One region of the Streptomyces sp. 891-h genome, then DNA from elsewhere that is predicted to be linked to it. Evidence: predicted binding sites of a transcription regulator. Region 1 holds the regulator's gene; the other holds the start of a gene.
What was found. The regulator HrcA, encoded in region 1, represses chaperone genes, less so after heat shock. The targets are predictions, from matches to a motif close to TTNGCACTCNGNNNNNCNGAGTGCNAA.
Positions count from the first base shown of each region.

Region 1 (10,621 bases):
TGGCCGCCCGCTCGCCCTTCCACCGGGTCACCGCGCGCGACGCGGCCCACGGAACGACGGCGTCCACGCCCGTCTCCGTCATCGTCTCCACCGCCAACTCGCCCCGGTCGCCCTTGGGCAGCGCCTGGACGACGGTGAGGCTGGGGCGGGGTTCCGGCTCGTGGCGGACCTCGCGGACGTCGACCGTCAGCCGGTCCTTGCCCTCGGCGGCTGTCACGCTCCCGTACGCGCCCGTTCCCGCGCCGTCCGTCAGCACGACCTCCTCGCCCGGCCGCAGTCTGCGTACCGAGACGGCGTGCCGCCCCTCCGGCCCGTCCAGCACCACCGGGCCCGGACGCAGAAGACCGGAGTCGGCGAGAAAGACCGGCGCGCTCACGAAGCCGCCTCCGAGAGTGCGGCACGCGCCTCGGCGAGCTCCGCCACCAGCACCTCCACCAGTTCCCCGGCGGGCAACTCCCGTGCCAGCCGGTGCCCCTGACCCGCCCACAGCGCCATCGCCTGCGGGTCCCCCGCCTTCGCCGCCGCCCTGCGCAGGTCCGCCGTCAGATAGTGGAGCTGCGGATAGGCGGCGGGCGCGTACGGGCCGTGCTCCCTGATGAAACGGTTGACCAGCCCTCGCGCCGGGCGTCCGGAGAACGCCCGGGTCAGCTCGGTGCGGGTGAAGAGCGGATCGGTCAGCGCCCGCTTGTGCAGCGGATGTGCTCCGGACTCCTCGGTGGCCAGAAAGGCGGTGCCCAACTGCGCAGCCACCGCACCGGCGGCCAGGACGGCGGCGATCTGCTCTCCGCGCATCAGCCCGCCCGCGGCGACCAGTGGGAGCCGCACCGCCTCCCTGACCTGTGTGAGGAGTGACAGCAGCCCGATACCGCCGCTCCCCCGGTCACCCTGCGCGTCGTCGCGGTGGGTGCCCTGGTGTCCGCCCGCCTCTATGCCCTGCAGGCACACGGCGTGCGCACCGGCCGCCTGCACGGCCCGCGCCTCGGCGACCGACGTCGCGGTCACCATGGTGCGGGTGCCCAGCTCCGCGAACCGCTCCAGCGCCCGGGGGGCGGGGCAGCCGAAGTGGAAGGAGACGACGGGTACCGGGTCGTCGAAGAGGATCGCCAGCTTCGCCTCGTACGCGTCGTCCGTCATGCAGTCGGTGTCGCCCAGCTCCGTCTCGTACCAGGCGGCCTCACCGGCGAGCTGTTCGCGGTAGACGTCGACCGCGGACGGGTCGGTGGTAGGGGGCTGCGGCATGAAGAGGTTGACGCCGAACGGACGCCCCGTCAGCTGCCGGAGCTGCCGGATCTCCTCGTACATGGCCTCCGGCGTCTTGTAGCCGGCGGCCAGGAAACCCAGACCCCCCGCCTCGCTCACCGCGGCGACCAGCTCGGGACGGGAGACCCCGCCTGCCATCGGCGCCTGGATGACGGGATGCGCAGTCAGCTCGGAGATCGAGGGCGACGAGTTGGCCATGGCCACATCCTGTCACGCCCCCACCACGACCCGACCGCACCCATCCAGGGCGACCCCCGGACCCCCGGCCGGGTCAGCGGCAGCACCTCACCGCCCGTTGAAGGCATCCTTCAAACGGGAGAACAAGCCCTGCTGGCCCGGCTGACCCCACCCCCGGGGGACAACCCCCGGGCCCCCGGCCGAAACAAACAGCCGCCCCTCACCGCCCGTTGAAGGCATCCTTCAGACGGGAGAACAAGCCCTGCTGGCCCGGCTGGAACTGGCCCGTCGGGCGCTCCTCGCCACGCAGCTTGGCCAGCCGACGCAGAAGCTCCTCCTGCTCCGGCTCCAGCTTCGTCGGCGTCGTCACCTCCACGTGGACGATCAACTGGCCACGACCGCCCCCACGCAGGTGGGTGATACCCCGCTCATGGAGCGGAATCGACTGTCCGGACTGGGTGCCGGGCCGGATGTCCACCTCTTCCATGCCGTCCAGCGTCTCCAACGGCACCTTGGTGCCGAGAGCCGCAGCCGTCATGGGGATCGTGACAGTGCAGTGCAGGTCGTCACCACGGCGTTGGAAGACCGGGTGGGCGTTCTCGTGGATCTCCACATACAGGTCACCGGCCGGTCCGCCGCCCGGGCCGACCTCACCCTCGCCGGCGAGCTGGATGCGGGTGCCGTTGTCCACCCCGGCGGGGATCTTCACCGTCAGACTGCGCCGCGAGCGCACCCGGCCGTCGCCCGCGCACTCCGGGCAGGGGGTCGGCACCACGGTGCCGAAGCCCTGGCACTGGGGGCACGGCCGGGAGGTCATGACCTGGCCCAGGAAGGACCGGGTGACCTGGGAGACCTCACCGCGGCCACGGCACATGTCGCAGGTCTGCGCCGAGGTGCCGGGCGCCGCGCCGTCGCCGTTGCAGCTGTTGCAGACGACGGCGGTGTCGACCTGGATGTCCTTGGTGGTGCCGAACGCGGCCTCTTCGAGGTCGATGTCCAGCCGGATCATGGCGTCCTGGCCCCGGCGGGTGCGCGAGCGCGGGCCGCGCTGCGCCGCCGTACCGAAGAAGGCGTCCATGATGTCGCTGAAGTTGCCGAAGCCCGCGCCGAAGCCGCCGGCTCCGCCGCCCGCCGCGCCCGAGGCCGGGTCCCCGCCCAGGTCGTAGACCTGCTTCTTCTGCGGGTCCGAGAGCACCTCGTAAGCGGTGTTGATCTCCTTGAACCGCTCCTGGGTCTTCGGGTCCGGGTTGACGTCCGGGTGCAGCTCGCGCGCGAGTCTGCGGAACGCCTTCTTGATCTCGTCCTGCGAGGCGTCACGCTGCACGCCGAGGACCGCGTAGTAGTCCGTCGCCACTTATGACTCCGCCAGGATCTGTCCGACGTACCGTGCCACTGCGCGTACAGCTCCCATCGTTCCGGGGTAGTCCATGCGGGTCGGTCCGACCACGCCGAGTTTGGCGACTGCTTCGTCGCCCGAACCGTAACCGACCGAGACGACCGATGTGGAACTCAGTCCCTCGTGCTGGTTCTCATGCCCGATTCGTACGGTCATACCCGGGTCCTTGGCTTCTCCGAGCAGCTTCAGCAGGACCACCTGCTCCTCCAGGGCCTCCAGTACGGGCCGGATGGTGAGCGGGAAGTCGTGCCCGAAGCGGGTCAGATTGGCGGTGCCGCCGATCATCAGCCGCTCCTCGGTCTCCTCGACCAGGGTCTCCAGCAGGGTGGCCAGGACCGTCTGGATCGTGCCTCTGTCGTCGGCGTCGAACGCCTCGGGCAGGTCCTGCACCAGGGACGGGACCTCGGTGAAGCGCTCACCGACGACCCGGCTGTTGAGCCGGGCGCGCAGGTCCGCCAATACCGTCTCCCCGATCGGCGCCGGGCAGTCGATCATCCGCTGCTCGACCCGCCCGGTGTCGGTGATCAGCACCAGCATCAGCCGCGCGGGCGCCAGCCCCAGCAGCTCCACGTGGCGCACCGTCGAACGGGTCAGCGACGGATACTGCACCACGGCCACCTGCCGGGTGAGCTGCGCGAGCAGCCGTACCGTACGGCCGACGACGTCGTCGAGGTCGACGGCGCCCTCCAGGAAGTTCTGGATGGCGCGCCGCTCGGGCGACGAGAGCGGCTTGACCCCGGCGAGCTTGTCGACGAAGAGGCGGTACCCCTTGTCGGTGGGGATCCGGCCCGCGCTGGTGTGCGGCTGGGCGATGTACCCCTCTTCCTCCAGCGCCGCCATGTCGTTGCGGACGGTGGCCGGGGACACCTTCAGGTTGTGACGCTCCGTGAGGGCTTTGGAGCCCACCGGCTCCTCCGTCCCCACATAGTCCTGGACGATGGCGCGGAGGACTTCAAGTCGACGCTCGCTGAGCAAGGCGCACACCTCCCGTCCGGCCGCTGGTCTTCAGTCCCGTTCCTGGCGGTCTGTCTCTGGCACTCTTCGTGCCGGAGTGCCAAGTCCCTGAGCCAGTGTACGGCCGGTCACCACGGCCAGGGCAAGGGCCGCCTGATCGCAGGCCCGACGGTACCGCGCCACCGGGCCCCGCCCGCTCCTTTCGGTGCGCCGAGGGGCGGTGCGCCGAGGGCGCCGTCGCCGGGCTGCGGTTAGCGTCGTCCCATGCAGCCGTTCGGGGAAGACACCAGGCAGAATTCGTCGGCCGGTGACGCCGGCGACCGGCGCTGGGAGCAGCTCGCGCCCGGGGTGCTGCGGCGCAGACTGCCGCAGTGGGACGCGACGGTGGGCGCCGTCAGCGTCGAAGGCAGTGACGGCGGCGACGGCGGCGTGCTGCTGATCGACGCCGGGTCCTCGCTGCGGGAGGGCGCCGAGATCCGCGCGGATGTGCGGGCACGGCTGGGGAACCGGGTGACGCGGGTGGTCCTCACCCATCCGCACTTCGACCACGTCTTCGGCACGGCCGTCTTCTCCGGCGCCGAGGTGTACGCGGCGGTCGGCGCCGCCGAGCTGTTGAGCCGGAGCGCCGAGGTGCTGCGGGACGACGCCGTGGCGAACGGGCTGCTGGAGGACGAGGCCGCGGAGGCCGCCGATGTGCTGGTGCGCCCGCACCACGCGGTCAGCGGGCAGCTCACCCTCGATCTGGGCGGCGGGCGCGAGGCCGTACTGGTCAATGTCGGCCCCGCGCACACCGAGCACGACCTGGCCGTACTGGTGCCCGGCTCCCCCGACGTCGTCTTCTGCGGCGACCTGGTCGAGGAGTCCGGCACGCCCCAGGCGGGACCCGACGCGCACCCCTCACGCTGGCCCGCCGCGCTGGACCGGCTGCTCGCGCTGGGCGGCGAGGACGCGGTCTACGTACCGGGGCACGGGGCAGTGGTCGACGCGGAGTTCGTCCGGGCACAACGGGAGGAGCTGGCACACCGGTTCGCGTCGTACGGGATGTAGCCGCCCGGCACCGGGCGCGTAGCAGAATGTGCGGCATGCGCAGCAGCCGTTACGACAACCCCGACCTCACCCCTCCTTGGAGGCGGAAGCGGGCCGTGCCCGAGGTGGCCGCCGAGCCGGACCTGGTGGTGGAGGAGGTCAGCACCGGGTTCTGCGGGGCTGTCGTGCGGTGTGAGAAGACGGCCGAGGGCCCGACGGTCACCCTCGAGGACCGCTTCGGCAAGCACCGGGTCTTCCCGATGGCACCGGCGGGCTTTCTGCTGGAGGGGCGCACGGTGACGCTCGTACGCCCCCGGACCGGTTCCGGTGGCGGCGCAGCGGCCGCGGCGGCCGGGCCTCGGCTGACCGCCTCCGGCTCCCTGGCCGTGCCCGGCGCGCGGGCCCGGGTGGCGCGCGCCGGGCGTATCTACGTCGAGGGACGGCACGACGCCGAGCTGGTCGAGAAGGTCTGGGGCGACGATCTGCGGATCGAGGGGGTGGTCGTGGAGTATCTGGAGGGCGTCGACGACCTGCCCGCCGTCGTCGAGGAGTTCTCGCCCGGCCCCGATGCCCGGCTCGGGGTGCTGGTCGACCACCTGGTGCCCGGCTCGAAGGAGTCGCGGATCGCCGCCGAGGTGAGCGGGGACCACGTCCTGGTGGTGGGGCACCCCTATATCGACATCTGGGAAGCCGTGAAGCCGGAGTCCGCCGGCATCCGGGCCTGGCCTCGGGTGCCGCACGGCCAGGACTGGAAGACCGGGGTGTGCCGGGCCCTGGGCTGGCCAGAGAACACCGGCGCCGCCTGGCAGCGGCTGCTGGGCCGGGTCCGCTCCTACAAGGACCTGGAGCCCGCGCTGCTGGGCCGCGTCGAAGAACTGATCGACTTCGTCACCGTGTGACGGTGCGCACATCGGCCGCTGCCCCGTAGGACACCCGGCGGTGCCGGACAATGGGAGCATGCCCTCCGCACTTCCCGACGGCGAGCCCGTGCCCCGCGACGGTTCGCTGCCCCCGCAGGCGCTCGACGGCGCCGCCGGCCGCCCGCTCGGCTTCTATCTGCACGTCCCGTACTGCGCCACCCGCTGCGGCTACTGCGACTTCAACACCTACACCGCCACCGAGCTGGGCGGAACCTCCCGTGAGGGCTACGCGGAGCAGGCCGCCTGGGAGATCCGGCTGGCCCGCAAGGTGCTCGGGGACGATCCACGCCGGGTCGAGACGGTGTTCGTCGGCGGCGGCACGCCCACCCTGCTCCCCGCCGCCGATCTGGGCAGGATGCTCGCGGCGGTCAGGGACGAGTTCGGGCTGGCCGACGGCGCCGAGGTCACCACCGAGGCGAACCCCGAGTCGGTGGATCCGGACTACCTCGCCGAGCTGCGCGACCAGGGCTTCAACCGGGTCTCCTTCGGTATGCAGAGCGCCCGCCCGCACGTGCTGCGTGTGCTGGACCGTACGCATACCCCCGGGCGCCCCGAGGAGTGCGTCGCGGAGGCGCGCAAGGCGGGCTTCTCCCATGTGAACCTCGACCTGATCTACGGCACGCCGGGCGAGACGGACGAGGACTGGCGCGCCTCCCTGGACGCCGCGCTGGCCGCGGGGCCCGACCACATCTCCGCGTACGCGCTCATCGTGGAGGAGGGCACCCAGCTGGCCAGGCGTATCCGGCGGGGCGAGGTGCCGATGACCGACGACGACGTGCACGCTGACCGCTACTTGATCGCCGAGGAGCGCCTGACGGCGGCCGGTATGGAGTGGTACGAGGTCTCCAACTGGGCGGCCGGAGGCCAGCAGGCCGCCCGCTGCCGGCACAACGAGCTGTACTGGACGGGCGCCGACTGGTGGGGCGTCGGCCCCGGCGCGCACAGCCATGTGGGCGGCGTGCGCTGGTGGAACGTCAAGCACCCCGCCGGGTACGCGCAGGCCATGGCCGAGGGCCGCTCGCCCGGCGCGGGGCGCGAGCTGCTCACCGCCGAGGACAGGCGCGTCGAGCGGATCCTGCTGGAGCTACGGCTCAGCCGGGGCTGCCCGCTCTCGCTGCTCGCGCCCCAGGGTGCGCGGGCCGCTGAGCGGGCCCGGAAAGAGGGCCTGCTGGAACCGGGCCCGTACGACGAGGGGCGTGCGGTGCTCACGCTGCGGGGCCGGCTGCTGGCGGACGCGGTGGTCAGGGACCTGGTGGACTGAGCGGCGGGCCGGAGTTTCCCGGGGACCGGGGCGCAGCCGTTTCCCGGGGCCGGGGGCGCAGTCGTTTCCCGGTGCGGTCAGCCGTCGAGTACGGCCTCGGCCGGTTCCGGCACCCGCAGCACCAGCATGGCCAGGTCGTCGGCGGGCAGGTCGGGCGCGAAGGCGTACACCGCTCGGCGCAGGTGCTCGGCCGTGGCCGCCGCGTCCAGTCCCGTACAGGCGGCGAACCGGGCCGCGAGACCGTCACCGTCGTCGAACAGCCGGCGGCCGCTGCGGCGTTCGGTCACCCCGTCGGTGACGCACAGCAGGGTGTCGCCGGGACGCAGTGTGAAGGACTGGCACTCGTAGCTGACCTGCTGTGCGATGCCCAGGAGCAACTGGGGCCGCGCGGGCGTCCACACCGTCCCCGCGGCGTCCCTGACGAGCGGCAGCGGGTGCCCGGCGCAGGTGAGCGTGCAGTCCACCAGCCCGTCCCGGAAGGACAGTTCGCCGTAGACGACCGAGAGGAACCGCGCCTGCTCGCCCACCTCCCGGTTGAGCCTGTCCAGGGTCTCGGGAACCGAGTGGCCCTCCCTGGCGAGCAGCCGCAGCACGGGGCGGGCCAGTCCGGTGACCACGGCCGCCTCCGGGCCGTTGCCGCACACATCGCCGAGCGCGAAGCGCCAGCGGCCGTCGGGCAGCCGCAGCAGATCGTAGAAGTCACCGCCCGCCCAGGCGCCCTCGCCCGCCGGCTCGTAGACGAGCGCGGTGTCGAGCCCTGGCACGTGCATCTTCTCGCGGGGCAGCAGCCCGCGCTGGAGGATCTGGCTGATGTTCGCCTGGAGCGCGTAGCGGCGCGCGGAGAGCACGGCGAGCGCCACCCGGCGTGCGAAGTCCTCGACCAGTCCCAGCACTTCGTCCGGTATCCGCAGCAGCCCGGCGCGCCCGATCACCAGCGCGCCCACGGGGCGGCCGCCGACGACCAGCTCGCACAGGACCGAGGCGCCCTGCGGCGTACCGTCCGACGCTTCGCCGGGCCGGCACCAGGGGGACGCCTGGCCGGGCAGCACGCCGGCCGCGGGGACGGGCGGCTGTCCGGCGAGTTCGGCGCGCAGCTCCTCGATACGGCTCTCCTGCGCGTGCCAGACCCGGGCCAGCCGGGGCACCCGGGAGCGCTCGTCGTCCCGCAGCCATACGGCGCACCAGTCCGCGAAGCGCGGCACCATCAGCTGCCCGGCGAGCGAGGCGACCTTGTCCTCGTCGGTGTGCCCGGCCAGCAGGTCGGACGCCTCGGCGAGGAAGGAGAGCGCGCCGTTGCCGGTCCACTCGCGGTACCCGTCCGAGGGGGCGGCCGGGGCTTCGCCGGGGCAGGCCGCTCCGGGACCGGCCCCGCCGGGCGGGAACTCGCACGGCGCGGGGGTTCCGGACGGCGCGGGGAATTCGAGCGGCGGGAATTCGCCATACGCGGAGACTCCGGGCAGGCGCTCGCCGGGCGGGCAGTGGGACGCGATCGTGCCCGGCTCGTCCTCGTCGGCCGGCAGAGCGTGCGGTGCGGGACCGAGTTGGAACCATACGGCCTTACGGTCCCTGCGATAGCTGATGCCCCACTCCTTGGCCAGCGCCCCGACCAGCCGCAGCCCGTGGCCCTCCTCACCGTGCGCGGCCACCCGGCGGGCGGGGTGGCGGTCGGCGACCTCCGCGTAGACGACCCCGGCGGCGTAGCGGCACTCCACCTCGACCGAGGTGCCCGCGTGCACGACGGCGTTGGTCACCAGTTCGCTGACCAGTAACACCGTGTCCTCGGCGCAGGTGCCGCGCACGCCCCATCTGTCGAGCACGGCGTGTGCGAAGCCGCGCGCAGCTGAGGCCGCGAGCGCGTTGCCCGGCAGTTCGGTACGGATGGCGTGCGGCAGTTCACCGCCGGGCTGTAACGCATCCGACGGAGGTGCCGTGGCCGTGCTGTCCGCCCTGTGCTGCCTGTCCGCCGCTGTGGTGTCCGCCTCGTCCGCGCTGTCCATCGCACCCCTCCCCGGGCTCTCCCCCGGGCACTCCCCCCGGCCGTTCCCTCACCGCGCTCGGCGCGGTAGAGCAAGGGTGACAGAAGGGGCCCGGTCATACGCACGGAGTCACGGAAATCGTGGCCGAACACCGCCGTTTTCCGCTGTGAACGGTTGACATCGGGCAACCGCCGGGTACTCTGCTCGCCTTCCCAGGTCCCGTTCCCGGTCCTTGTCCAGGTCCATTCCCGGTCCTTTCCCGGTCCGCGATCGGCGCTCGGTGCGCGACCGGCCCGGAACCACGACAGCCAACGGGGCGGCAATGACCACAGAATCCCCAGCGCATACCGGCGGCGCCGGACATGACGCCGGCATCCTGCTCGTCGACGACATGGAGGACAACCTCGTCGCGCTGGAGGCCGTGCTCGGCGTCCTCGATGTGCCGCTGGTGCGGGCACGGTCCGGCCAGGAGGCGATGCGGGCGCTGCTGCGGCAGGAGTTCGCACTGGTCCTGCTGGATACGGCGATGCCGGGAATGGACGGCTTCGAGACGGCGCAGCGCATCAAGCGGTGCGAGCAGACGAAAGATGTCCCGATCATCTTCCTGACCGGGGACGAGACCGCGCAGGACGCCGGCTACGCCTACCGTGGCTACGCGATGGGCGCCGTGGGCTACTTGAGGAAGCCGTTCGACCCCTGGGTGCTGCGCACCAAGGTCGCGGTGTTCCTCGATCTGTACAGCAAGAACCGCCGGTTACGCCGACTGCTGGAGGAGGAGCAGCACCGGCTGGACGACTTCGCCGGCCGCCTGGCGGCGGTGGAGAGCCACCTGGCGGCCGGCGGTACGGCCGACACCGCCCGGCTGGCCCGCGAGGTCGCCGCGCTGGCCGAAGCGCTGGACGAGCTGCGCGGAGGCTGACAGCACCTCAGCGCTCCCGGGCGCCCTCGTACATCTCCTCGATCAGGTCGCCGAACTCCTTCTCCACCACCGGGCGCTTCATCTTGAGGCTGGGCGTCAGCTCGCCGTGCTCGATGTCCAGGTCACGGGGGAGGACGCGGAACTTCTTGATCGTCTGCCAGCGCTGGAGCCCCGCGTTGAGCTGCTCGATGTAGCCGTCCACCAGGCCGCGCACCTGTTCGGAGGTGACCACCTCGGCGTAGGGCTTGCCCTTGAGATCCTCGTGGTCGGCCGCCCAGGCGGTGATGGCCGGCTCGTCCAGGGTGATGAGCGCGGTGCAGTAGTTGCGTCCCGCGCCGTGCACCAGGATGTTGGAGACGTACGGACAGATCGCCTTGAACTGGCCCTCGACCTCGGCGGGCGCGATGTACTTGCCGCCGGAGGTCTTGATCAGGTCCTTCTTGCGGTCGGTGATCCGCAGATAGCCGTCGTCCGTCAGCTCGCCGATGTCACCGGTGTGGAACCAGCCGTCCTCCTCCAGCACCTCGGCGGTCTTCTCCGGCAGCTCGTGGTAGCCCTGCATGATGCCGGGACCGCGCAGCAGGATCTCGCCGTCCTCCGCGATCCGCACCTCGGTGCCGGGCACCGGCTTGCCGACCGTACCGGTGCGGAAGTTGTCGGTGCGGTTGCAGAAGCTGGCGGCCGAGGACTCGGTGAGCCCGTAGCCCTCCAGTACCGGGATGCCGGCGCCCG
Region 1 covers NZ_CP050693.1:5,148,345-5,158,965, reverse strand. The annotation lists gene HC362_RS22535 (16S rRNA (uracil(1498)-N(3))-methyltransferase) at 1-376, opposite strand, end outside; gene HC362_RS22530 (nitronate monooxygenase) at 373-1,458, opposite strand; gene dnaJ (molecular chaperone DnaJ) at 1,658-2,791, opposite strand; gene hrcA (heat-inducible transcriptional repressor HrcA) at 2,792-3,808, opposite strand; gene HC362_RS22515 (MBL fold metallo-hydrolase) at 4,052-4,834, shown strand; gene HC362_RS22510 (DUF3097 domain-containing protein) at 4,870-5,712, shown strand; gene hemW (radical SAM family heme chaperone HemW) at 5,771-6,994, shown strand; gene HC362_RS22500 (SpoIIE family protein phosphatase) at 7,072-8,991, opposite strand; gene HC362_RS22495 (response regulator) at 9,293-9,889, shown strand; gene HC362_RS22490 (long-chain fatty acid--CoA ligase) at 9,897-10,621, opposite strand, start outside.

Region 2 (10,621 bases), 2.2 Mb from region 1:
GGTGCCGGAGCCGTCCACCAGCGGCAGCTTCTCGATCTTGTGGCGGCGCAGCAGCTCCATGGCCTCGTCGCGCGAGATCCCGACCTCGCCGGTGACCAGCGGCATCGGCGTCATGACGTCCCGCACCTGGCGGCTGCGGTCCAGCTCGAAGGCCATGTCGCGGTTGGTGACGATGCCGAGCAGCTTGCCCGCCGGGTCGGTGACCGGGACGCCGCTGATGCGGAACCGGCCGCACAGCGCGTCGGCCTCCTGCAGCGTGGCGTCGGGGCGGATGGTGATGGGGTCGGTGACCATGCCGGACTCGGACCGCTTGACCTGGTCGACCTGGTTGGCCTGGTCCTCGATCGACAGATTGCGGTGCAGCACGCCCACCCCGCCCTGGCGTGCCATCGCGATGGCCATCCGGCCCTCGGTGACCTTGTCCATGGCGGCGGACAGCAGCGGCACGTTGACCCGTACGTTGCGCGAGACGTACGAGGCGGTGTCGATGTCCTGCGGGGCCATGTCCGACTCGCCCGGCAGCAGCAGGACATCGTCGTATGTCAGGCCCAGAGTGGCGAATTTCGCGGGCACTCCGTCGACGTTCTCAGTCATGACACCTTTCCCAATCCTTGCCCCTGCCGGATGTCCATGCTATCGGCCCGGCGAGGTGCGCCGGACCGCCTGTGGACAACCCCTCCGGGCACCCGCGACGCCGGAGAACTACTGCTCGGCCAAGGCCCGCAGCCTGCTGAGCGCCCGGTGCTGGGCAACGCGGACGGCTCCGGGTGACATTCCCAGCATCTGCCCGGTCTCCTCGGCCGTCAGCCCCACGGCGACCCGCAGCAGCACCAGCTCGCGCTGGTGTTCGGGCAGGTTGGCCAGCAGTTTCTTGGCCCACTCGGCGTCGCTGGAGAGCAGCGCCCGCTCCTCAGGGCCGAGGGAGTCGTCGGGCCGCTCGGGCATCTCGTCCGAGGGCACGGCGGTGGAACCGGGCCCGCGCATGGCGGCCCGCTGCAGATCGGCGACCTTGTGCTGGGCGATGGCGACGACGAACGCCTCGAACGGCTTTCCGGTGTCGCGGTAGCGCGGCAGGGCACAGAGCACCGCGATACAGACTTCCTGCGCGAGGTCGTCGACGAAGTGACGCGCGTCACCCGGCAGTCTCGTCAGCCGGGTACGGCAGTAGCGCAGAGCCAGTGGATGAACGTGGGCGAGCAGATCGTGCGTGGCCTGGCGGTCGCCCTCGACCGCCCGTTGGACGAGCTTGCTGACCTTCGCGACCTCGGCCGCGTCCGCGGCCGCGGGCTGTGGCCCGTTCTCCTCGTCGCGCATCGGTCCATGGTGCACCGATGCCGCGCGGTTCGCCGCACCGCGCTCGTAGATGTGAGCCGAAGCGTTATGAGCAGGCGCACTGGCCCTCATGTCCACGCCCTCCCCTCACGCCTGACCGACCGGTCCCCGAGGAACTCCATACAACAAGCATGCGGCACGCGCGAGATTTCCCGGCTGCCGCGGGGGAATCCGCGGGGACCCCGACCCGGCCGAGGGCCGCCGTCCCACCCGTCTGCGACCGGCGCCGGGCGCGGACGAGCGGGCGGGCGAGCGGGAGTCCGGCGAGGCTGCGGGCCGCCGTCCCCCAGCCTCCGGCTGGGCGGGGGTTCCCCCGGCAGCAGCTGGGGGAGTGCCCCCTGACGGGCGCCCCGAACCTGGTCAGCGGACGAGACCCCAGCGGAAGCCGAGCGCCACCGCGTGCGCGCGGTCCGAGGCGCCGAGTTTTTTGAACAGCCGCCTGGCGTGCGTCTTGACCGTGTCCTCGGAGAGAAACAACTCACGTCCGATCTCCGCGTTGGAGCGGCCGTGGCTCATGCCTTCCAGCACCTGGATCTCGCGCGCTGTCAGCGTCGGCGCCGCGCCCATCTCGGCCGAGCGCAGCCGGCGCGGGGCGAGCCGCCAGGTGGGGTCGGCCAGGGCCTGGGTGACGGTCGCGCGCAGTTCGGCCCGGGACGCGTCCTTGTGCAGATAGCCGCGGGCGCCTGCCGCGACGGCCAGGGCGACGCCGTCGAGGTCCTCGGCCACCGTCAGCATGATGATGCGGGCGCCGGGGTCGGCGGAGAGCAGCCGGCGGACGGTCTCCACTCCGCCCAGGCCGGGCATCCTCACGTCCATCAGGATCAGGTCGGACCGGTCGGCGCCCCAGCGGCGGAGGACTTCCTCGCCGTTGGCCGCCGTCGTCACACGCTCGACGCCGGGCACGGTCGCGACCGCGCGGCGCAGGGCCTCTCGGGCGAGCGGGGAGTCGTCGCATACGAGGACGGATGTCATGGCCGCCCTCCGCTGCTGATGCGCATCACCTTGAGCCTCCAGGCTGCTTTGAGAATCGTCACCTGCGCGATTGACGGCCTCGGACGTGCATGCCCGGCCGGTTCCGAGCCAATCGCTTTCGCTCTCTCAACGACGGTCACCCGAAAGAGTTACGGCTTCCGGTCACCGACATCAGCACTCTACGTGAGCACTCGCACACGGAGCAGCAACATCCTGGCTTTCCTCGACCCAACGCCCCTTCCATCCCGAAGTGCCCTATTCAGATGCATTCCTTCCGTTTTGTGAGATCGATCGCTAGATTCGCGAAAGAGTCATATTTACGCACGAGTGTCAGATCACCCCAGCAGCACTCAGGAGAAACGCGATGGCAGACTTCTCCCGCCTTCCCGGCCCCAACGCGGATCTGTGGGACTGGCAGCTTCTGGCAGCCTGCCGCGGGGTGGACAGTTCGCTGTTCTTCCACCCCGAGGGGGAACGCGGCGCCGCCCGCAGTGCGCGTGAGGCGTCGGCCAAGGAGGTGTGCATGCGCTGCCCGGTGCGCTCCGAGTGCGCGGCGCACGCGCTCCAGGTGCGGGAGCCCTACGGGGTTTGGGGCGGGCTCACCGAGGATGAGCGCGAAGAGTTGTTGGGCCGCGCCCGCAATCGCCTGGTGACCGCCCACCACACGGCGGACCCGCCCCCTGAGGACTAGGGCTGGTCCACCCACCCCGCGCACCCGGCGTGGGGGCTGCGCTTGCCAGCCCTGCTCCCCAGCCTCCGGCCGGGAGGTGCCCCCAGGCGCAGACCTCCCAAGCACAGCGGGAGGGACTGCCCCTCAGGGGCGCGGGGAACTGCTCCCCCAGCCTCCGGCCGGGAGGTGCCCCCACAGCCACAACTCACCCGCAGCCCGCAAACAGCGAACAGGGGCAGCCCCTCATCGGCGGCGAGCAGCCTCATCGGCGGGCGGCCGCCGCCAGGCGGTCCAGCATTGCGGCGACGGCCGGCACCTGGGCGAGGTCCGGCAAGGTGAGGGCCACCACTTCGCGCTGCACCGCGGGGACAACCCGCACGGCCCGCGTCCCCCGCGGCCGTACGGACTCCACGGCCAGCTCCGGCAGGACGGCGACCCCCAGGCCCGCGCCGACCAGGCCCACCACCGCCGGGTAGTCGTCGGTCGCGAAGTCGATCCGCGGCGTGAACCCCGCCGCCTCGCACACCTGCACGAGGTGCTGGCGGCAGCGCGGGCACCCCGCGACCCAGGGCTCCTCGGCCAGCGTGCCGATGTCGACCTCCTCGGCGTCCGCGAACGGATGACCCTCGGGTACCAGCCCCACCAGCCGGTCGGTCAGCAGCGGCCGTACCACCAGGTCCTCCCTCCCCCGGCCTTCGGCCGGGAGGTGCCCCCAGGGCGCCGCCTCGTAGCGGAAGGCCAGCGCGATCTCGCAGTCCCCGGCCTGCAGCATCTCCACCGAGCGCGGCGGCTCGGCCTCCACCAGCGAGACCCGGGTGCCCGGGTGGTCGGCCCGCATCGCCGCGACAGCGGTGGGCACCAGGGTCGAACTCCCGCTCGGGAAGGACACCAGCCGCACCCGCCCCGCGCGCAGCCCGGCCAACGCCGCGACCTCCTCCTCGGCCGCCGCCAGACCCGCCAGAATCCCCGTGGCGTGCCGTACCAGCGCCTCCCCCGCCTCCGTCAGCCGCATCTCCCGTCCGGCACGCACCAGCAGCGGGGTGCCGGTGGTGGCCTCCAGCGCCTTCATCTGCTGACTGACGGCGGGCTGGGTGCAGCCCAGCTCGCGGGCCGCCGCCGAGAAGGAACCGGTGGTGGCGACCGCGCGCAGGACACGCAGATGACGGGGCTCGATCATGACACCGAGCATAAGGCTGCCTTGGGTACCGGGCGGAAATTCCGGTTAGCGGCTTGGGGAAGCCGTCGATAGCCTCGGCACATGCAGCTGCTTTCCGTGAACCTCGCCAAGCCCCACCGCTCCGAGCACACCGACGCCGAGGGCCAGTGGACCGGCATCGACAAACAGCCGACCGAAGGCCCCGTGGCCGTCGCCGCGCCAGGACCGCGCGGCACCGGCGGCAGCGGGCTGGCCGGGGACACCATCGGCGATCTGCGCCACCACGGCGGGGAGGAGCAGGCGGTCTACGCCTTCGCCCGCGAAGAGCTCGACTTCTGGGAGGGCGAGCTGGGCCGGAAGCTGCCCAACGGGGTCTTCGGGGAGAACCTCACCACGCGTGACGTCCCCGTCGACGACGCCCTCATCGGCGAGCGCTGGCAGCTCGGCGCCCCCGGCACCGGGCCGCTGCTGGAGGTCTGCTCCATGCGCATCCCCTGCCGGACGTTCGCGGGCTGGCTCGGCGAACAGGGCTGGATGAAGCGGTTCATGAACCGGCGCATGCCCGGTGCGTATCTGCGGGTCGTCGAGCCCGGCGAGGTGCGCGCGGGCGACCCGGTCTCCGTCGTCCACCGCCCGGACCACGAGGTCTCGGTCAGCCTGCTGTTCCGCTCGCTGACCCTGGAGCCCGAACTGCTGCCGCGTGTCCTCGCGGCCGGCGAGGCATTGGACCCCAAGGCACGGGAGAAGGCGCTGCGGCGTATCGGGAGCTGACGGCTCGCCACACCTGACGTGGTGCCACGCCCACTGCCGGGTCCGGGGCTTGCACGAGCGTCCGGGCTCGGCGCAGGCCGATAGCGTGGCCCGCATGACCACTGCACTCATCACGGGAGCCACCGCCGGCATCGGCGCCGCCTTCGCCCGGCGGCTCGCGGGCCGCGGCTACCACCTCGTGCTCGTCGCACGGGACACCGACCGGCTCTGGCGCGAGGCGACCGAACTGCACGACCGGCACGGCGTTGAGGCCGACGTCGTCACCGCCGACCTGGCGACGGAGAAGGGCATCACCGCCGTCGAGGACCGGCTGAAGGACCGCGAACACCCGGTCGATCTGCTGGTCAACAACGCAGGGTTCGGCAACAAGGGCCGCTATCTGGAAGTACCCCTCGCCGACGAGCTGAAGATGCTCAAGGTGCACTGTGAAGCGGTGCTGCGGCTGACGTCCGCCGCCACGGAGTCCATGTGCGAACGGGGACGCGGCGGGGTCGTCAACGTCGCGTCCGTCGCCGCGTTCTTCCCTCGCGGGACGTACGGCGCCTCCAAGGCGTGGGTCACCCAGTTCACCCAGGGAGCGGCGAAGGACCTCGCCGGCCGGGGCGTACGGCTGCTGGCGCTGTGCCCCGGATTCGTCCGTACGGAGTTCCACGAGCGGGCCGGGATGGACTCCGGGGACATCCCCAAGTGGATGTGGCTGGATGCCGACCAGGTGGTCGAGACGGCACTGCGGGACCTTGCGCGGGGGCGCACGTTGTCCGTGCCGGACCCGCGCTACAAGGCGCTGCTGGGGGCTTCGAAGCTGCTGCCGCGCGGGGTGCTGGCGCGGGCTTCGTCGACGACGGGGCGGAAGTACGGCCCGAAGTAGGGAACCGCACCCCGCGCAGCAGAGAGGGCGCACCCCGCAGTGGAGTGCGCCCTCGCCAGGAGACCAGGTGCCTCAGTGGGCGTGACCGTGGCCGTGGCCGTGGCCCGCGGCGGACTCTTCTTCCTCGGCCGGCTTCTCGACGACCAGCGTCTCGGTCGTCAGCAGCAGCGAGGCGATCGAGGCGGCGTTCTCCAGCGCGGAGCGCGTCACCTTGACCGGGTCGATGACGCCGGCCTTGATCAGGTCGCCGTACTCGCTGGTGGCGGCGTTGAAGCCCTGGCCGGCCTCCAGCTCCGCGACCTTGGCGGTGATGACGTAGCCCTCCAGGCCCGCGTTCTCGGCGATCCAGCGCAGCGGCTCGACGGCGGCGCGGCGGACGGTGGCGACACCGGTCGCCTCGTCGCCCTCCTTGCCGAGGCTGCCTTCCAGGACCTTGGCCGCGTGCACGAGCGCGGAGCCACCGCCGGAGACGATGCCCTCCTCGACGGCCGCGCGGGTCGCGGAGATCGCGTCCTCCAGGCGGTGCTTCTTCTCCTTCAGCTCCACCTCGGTGGCGGCGCCGACGCGGATGACGCACACGCCGCCGGCCAGCTTGGCCAGGCGCTCCTGGAGCTTCTCGCGGTCCCAGTCGGAGTCGGTGGTCTCGATCTCCGCCTTGATCTGGGCGACGCGGCCCTGCACGTCCTCGGCCTTGCCGGCGCCGTCGACGATCGTGGTGTCGTCCTTGGTGACGGTGACGCGGCGGGCCGAGCCCAGCACGTCGAGACCGGCCTGGTCGAGCTTGAGGCCGACCTCCTCGGCGATGACGGTGGCGCCGGTCAGCGTCGCCATGTCGCCGAGCATGGCCTTGCGGCGGTCACCGAAGCCGGGCGCCTTGACGGCGACGGCGTTGAAGGTGCCGCGGATCTTGTTGACGACGAGGGTGGAGAGGGCCTCGCCCTCCACGTCCTCGGCGATGATCAGCAGCGGCCTGGAGCCACCCGCCTGCATGATCTTCTCGAGCAGCGGCAGCAGGTCCTGGATGGAGCTGATCTTGCCCTGGTGGATCAGGATGTAGGGGTCGTCGAGGACGGCCTCCATCCGCTCCTGGTCGGTGACGAAGTAGGGCGAGAGGTAGCCCTTGTCGAAGGCCATGCCCTCGGTGAAGTCCAGCTCCAGGCCGAAGGTCTGGGACTCCTCGACGGTGATGACGCCGTCCTTGCCGACCTTGTCCATCGCCTCGGCGATCAGCTCACCGACCTGCTTGTCCTGCGCGGACAGGGCGGCGACGGAGGCGATGTCCTCCTTGGAGTCGATCGGGCGGGCCGTGGAGACCAGCTCGTCCGAGACGGCGCTGACGGCGGCGTCGATGCCCTTCTTCAGGGCGGCCGGGGAGGCACCGGCGGCGACGTTGCGCAGCCCCTCACGGACCAGCGCCTGAGCCAGCACCGTGGCGGTGGTGGTGCCGTCACCCGCGATGTCGTTGGTCTTGGTCGCCACCTCCTTCAGGAGCTGGGCGCCCAGGTTCTCGTAGGGGTCCTCGACCTCCACCTCACGGGCGATCGTGACGCCGTCGTTGGTGATGGTGGGGGCGCCGAACTTCTTGTCGATGACGACGTTGCGGCCCTTGGGGCCGATGGTCACCTTCACGGTGTCGGCGAGGTTGTTGACACCGCGCTCAAGGGCGCGACGGGCGTCCTCGTCGAACTTCAGGATCTTCGCCATGGAAGCTGTTGTGTCCTCTCACACGTCTCGCACGTCTCGTACGCGCGCGTATCGGCCCGTACGAGCCGCGCCCTGGTCCCTGCTACCTCGCACGAGGAGCGGGCACCAGGGCGCGTTTCGACTGCACGCTGCCGCTGGGAAGCTGGAGAGAGCGCGGCTGCGTCCGTAGTCCGTACTGCTTCTCGCCGTTACTTCTCGACGATCGCGAGAACGTCGCGGGCCGAGAGGACGAGGTACTCCTCGCCGCTGTACTTCACCTCGGTGCCGCCGTACTTGCTGTACAGCACGATGTCGCCGACGGACACGTCGAGCGGCAGGCGGTTGCCGTCCTCGAAGCGACCCGGGCCCACGGCCAGGACGGTGCCCTCCTGGGGCTTCTCCTTGGCGGTGTCCGGGATGACCAGGCCAGAGGCCGTGGTCTCCTCGGCGTCGAGCGGCTGGACCACGATGCGGTCCTCGAGCGGCTTGATGGCAACCTTGGAGCTGGCGGTCGTCACGATCCGACCTCCCCCTTCGGAGATCTCAAAACGGGGTCTTATGTCTGGGGTGGCGACCTGGTAGATCCGTCGTCGCGGGTGCCGGATCTGCCCGTCGCGTACTGCTGGCACTCCCACGGGGAGAGTGCCAAGGTTGAGATTATGCCTGGCTTAGCACTCGGTCAAGCGGAGTGCTAGCCGCACCGGCTTGTGGCGATGTGAGGGGGCGCCCCCTCTCCCGGTTTTCTGCGGGGATTCGCCGTTGGGGTTGCGGGCGTTTGCCGGGCGCGCCTTCGTTGTGGTTGATCGCGCAGTTCCCCGCGCCCCTGACGGGGCGCCCCTGGCGGGGCGCTTCTGGTGGGGCGGGACAATGGGTGGGTGGATGGTGAGGTTTTCGCGCGGTTGCTCTCCGACGAGGGGCAGGCGCTGTTGCGCCAGGTGCGGGGTGTCGAGCCGGCGCAGGAGCTGGCCGTGGCGACACGGCTGCGGCAGCGGTACGAGCCCGCGCTCGTCTCGGCGGCGCTGGCGCAGAGCCGGCTGCGCGGCCGCGCCGAGGCCAAGTTCGGCCCCGCCGAGGCGCACGAGCTGTACTTCACCGCTGACGGGCTCGAACAGGCCACCCGCACCCCGGTGGCGGCGCACCGGGCCCGGCGGATGCGGCGGCTCGGCGTCCGCAGCGCCGTCGACCTGTGCTGCGGCATCGGCGCCGACGCGCTGGCGCTCGCCCGGGAGGGCATCCGGGTGCTGGCCGTCGACCGCTCGCCGGTGACGTGCGCGGTGGCCCGCGCCAACGCCGAGGCGCTGGGGCTCGGCGGTCTCGTCGAGGTGCGCTGCGCGGATGTCACCGAGGTGGCCACCGACGGCTACGACGCGGTCTTCGCCGACCCGGCACGCCGTACCGGGCGGGGCCGGGTGTTCGACCCGGAGGCGTACTCCCCGCCGCTGAGCTGGGCCGTGGAGACGGCCGGTGCGGCGCCGTTGGCCGCGCTGAAGGTGGCGCCGGGTATTCCGCACGAGGCGGTGCCGGAGCAGGCGGAGGCCGAGTGGGTCTCGTACGGCGGGGACGTCAAGGAGGCGGTGCTGTGGTTCGGCCCCGGCCGGGTGGACCCGGGCGGGGTACGGGCGACCCTCCTGCCCGCCGGGGACACGCTGGCCGGGCGCGGGCTGCCCGACCCCGAGGTGGGCGAGGTGGGCCGCTACCTCTACGAGCCGGACGGCGCGGTGATCCGCGCCCACCTGGTCGCCGAGCTGGCCGAGCAGGTGGCGGGGCGGCTGATCGACGCGACGATCGCCTATGTGACGGCGGACGCCGCGCACTCCACGCCGTACGCGACCGGGTACGAGATCACCGACGTCATGCCGTTCAACGTCAAGAAGCTGCGCGCGCTGCTGCGGGAGCGCGGCGTCGGCGTCGTCACCGTCAAGAAGCGCGGCTCGGCGGTGGAGCCCGAGGAGCTGCGGCGGAAGCTGAAGCTGGACCCGAAGGCGGCGAGCGGCTCCTGCACCGTGTTCCTGACCCGCGTCGCGGGCGCGCCCAGCATGCTGCTGGGCCACCCGCTGCGCTGACCCGGATCAGGGCCTGCGCGAGGTCCTGGTGAAGTCGCCGCGCATCACTCGTTCGGTCAGGGTTTCCGCGGTGAGGGAGCCGTAGCCGGTGGCGGCCCACAGGCTGGACTCAGGCGGGACTTCGAAGTACGGGATGCGAACGTCACCGTGGGCCTGGCGGACGTCCCCGTGGGCCTGGGTGAGGACTTCCGGCGCGCGGCGTGCGGCCACAGCGGCGGCGCAGTCGGCGCAGGCCGACACGTCCAGCGACTCGCGGCGGCCCAGCGGGCGCCAGGTGACCCGCTTGGCGGCGGGGCCGTGCAGCGGGTGGAAGAAGCACAGCGGCAGCGCGGAGGCCGACGCGGACGGCTCGGACCGGTGCAGCGCGCCCCGTCCCTCGTGGATGAGCGCGAGGACACCGGCCAGGTCGGGTATGTCCTGTGCCTCGTCCAGCACCTTGCCTGCGGCGGCGTAGGCGTCGAGGGAGAGCTGGAGCAGGTCGCTGTCGGCGCCGTCCTCGCTCGGCTCGTGGGCGAGAAGTTCCTTGTTGTACGCGAGGAGTTCGCGCTGGGCGCGCTTGCGCAGGTCGCGTACGCCCGTCTTGCGCGCGGTCGCGAAGACGGAGCGCGGCGAGGTGAACGGCGCGCGGGCCGAGGTGCGGGCGCGGTGGGTGCGCACGGTGCGGTAGCCCAGTACGGCGGCGAGGAGCACGGCCGCCGCCGCGGCGATCAGCACGGTGAGCAGCACCGGGGACAGCCCGCCGCCCGACGAGGGGCGGTCGCCGTGCAGATCCTTGGTGGCTTTCTCGTACACCTTGTCGCCGTCGCCGGATTTCACGATCTCCAGCGCCCGGGAGAACTTCGCGTAGAGGCTCTTGCCCTTCATGTCCTCCTGGTGGCCCACTGCCGCGACGCCCCAGAATGCCTCGTGTTTGCCGTTGCGGGGGAACTCGTAGCCGTTCAGGAAGCCCTCGGTCCTGCTGAGGGTCATATAGACGGCTTCCTTGTCCGACCCCTCGCCCATCCGGGGGTGCACGACGTCGACCATCTTCTCCGGGTCGCCGTCCCAGGCGTCCCCGGAGACGAACGGGACGACGACGACCCGTACCGGCAGGCCCGACGCCTTGA
Region 2 covers NZ_CP050693.1:2,916,908-2,927,528, forward strand. The annotation lists gene guaB (IMP dehydrogenase) at 1-594, opposite strand, end outside; gene HC362_RS12450 (sigma-70 family RNA polymerase sigma factor) at 703-1,314, opposite strand; gene HC362_RS12455 (response regulator transcription factor) at 1,693-2,304, opposite strand; gene HC362_RS12460 (WhiB family transcriptional regulator) at 2,669-2,995, shown strand; gene HC362_RS12465 (LysR family transcriptional regulator) at 3,237-4,151, opposite strand; gene HC362_RS12470 (MOSC domain-containing protein) at 4,233-4,901, shown strand; gene HC362_RS12475 (SDR family oxidoreductase) at 4,996-5,769, shown strand; gene groL (chaperonin GroEL) at 5,842-7,473, opposite strand; gene groES (co-chaperone GroES) at 7,662-7,970, opposite strand; gene HC362_RS12490 (class I SAM-dependent methyltransferase) at 8,328-9,515, shown strand; gene HC362_RS12495 (hypothetical protein) at 9,522-10,621, opposite strand, start outside.
Region 2: the regulator HrcA is predicted to act here: its motif matches at 8,121-8,147, upstream of groES (co-chaperone GroES).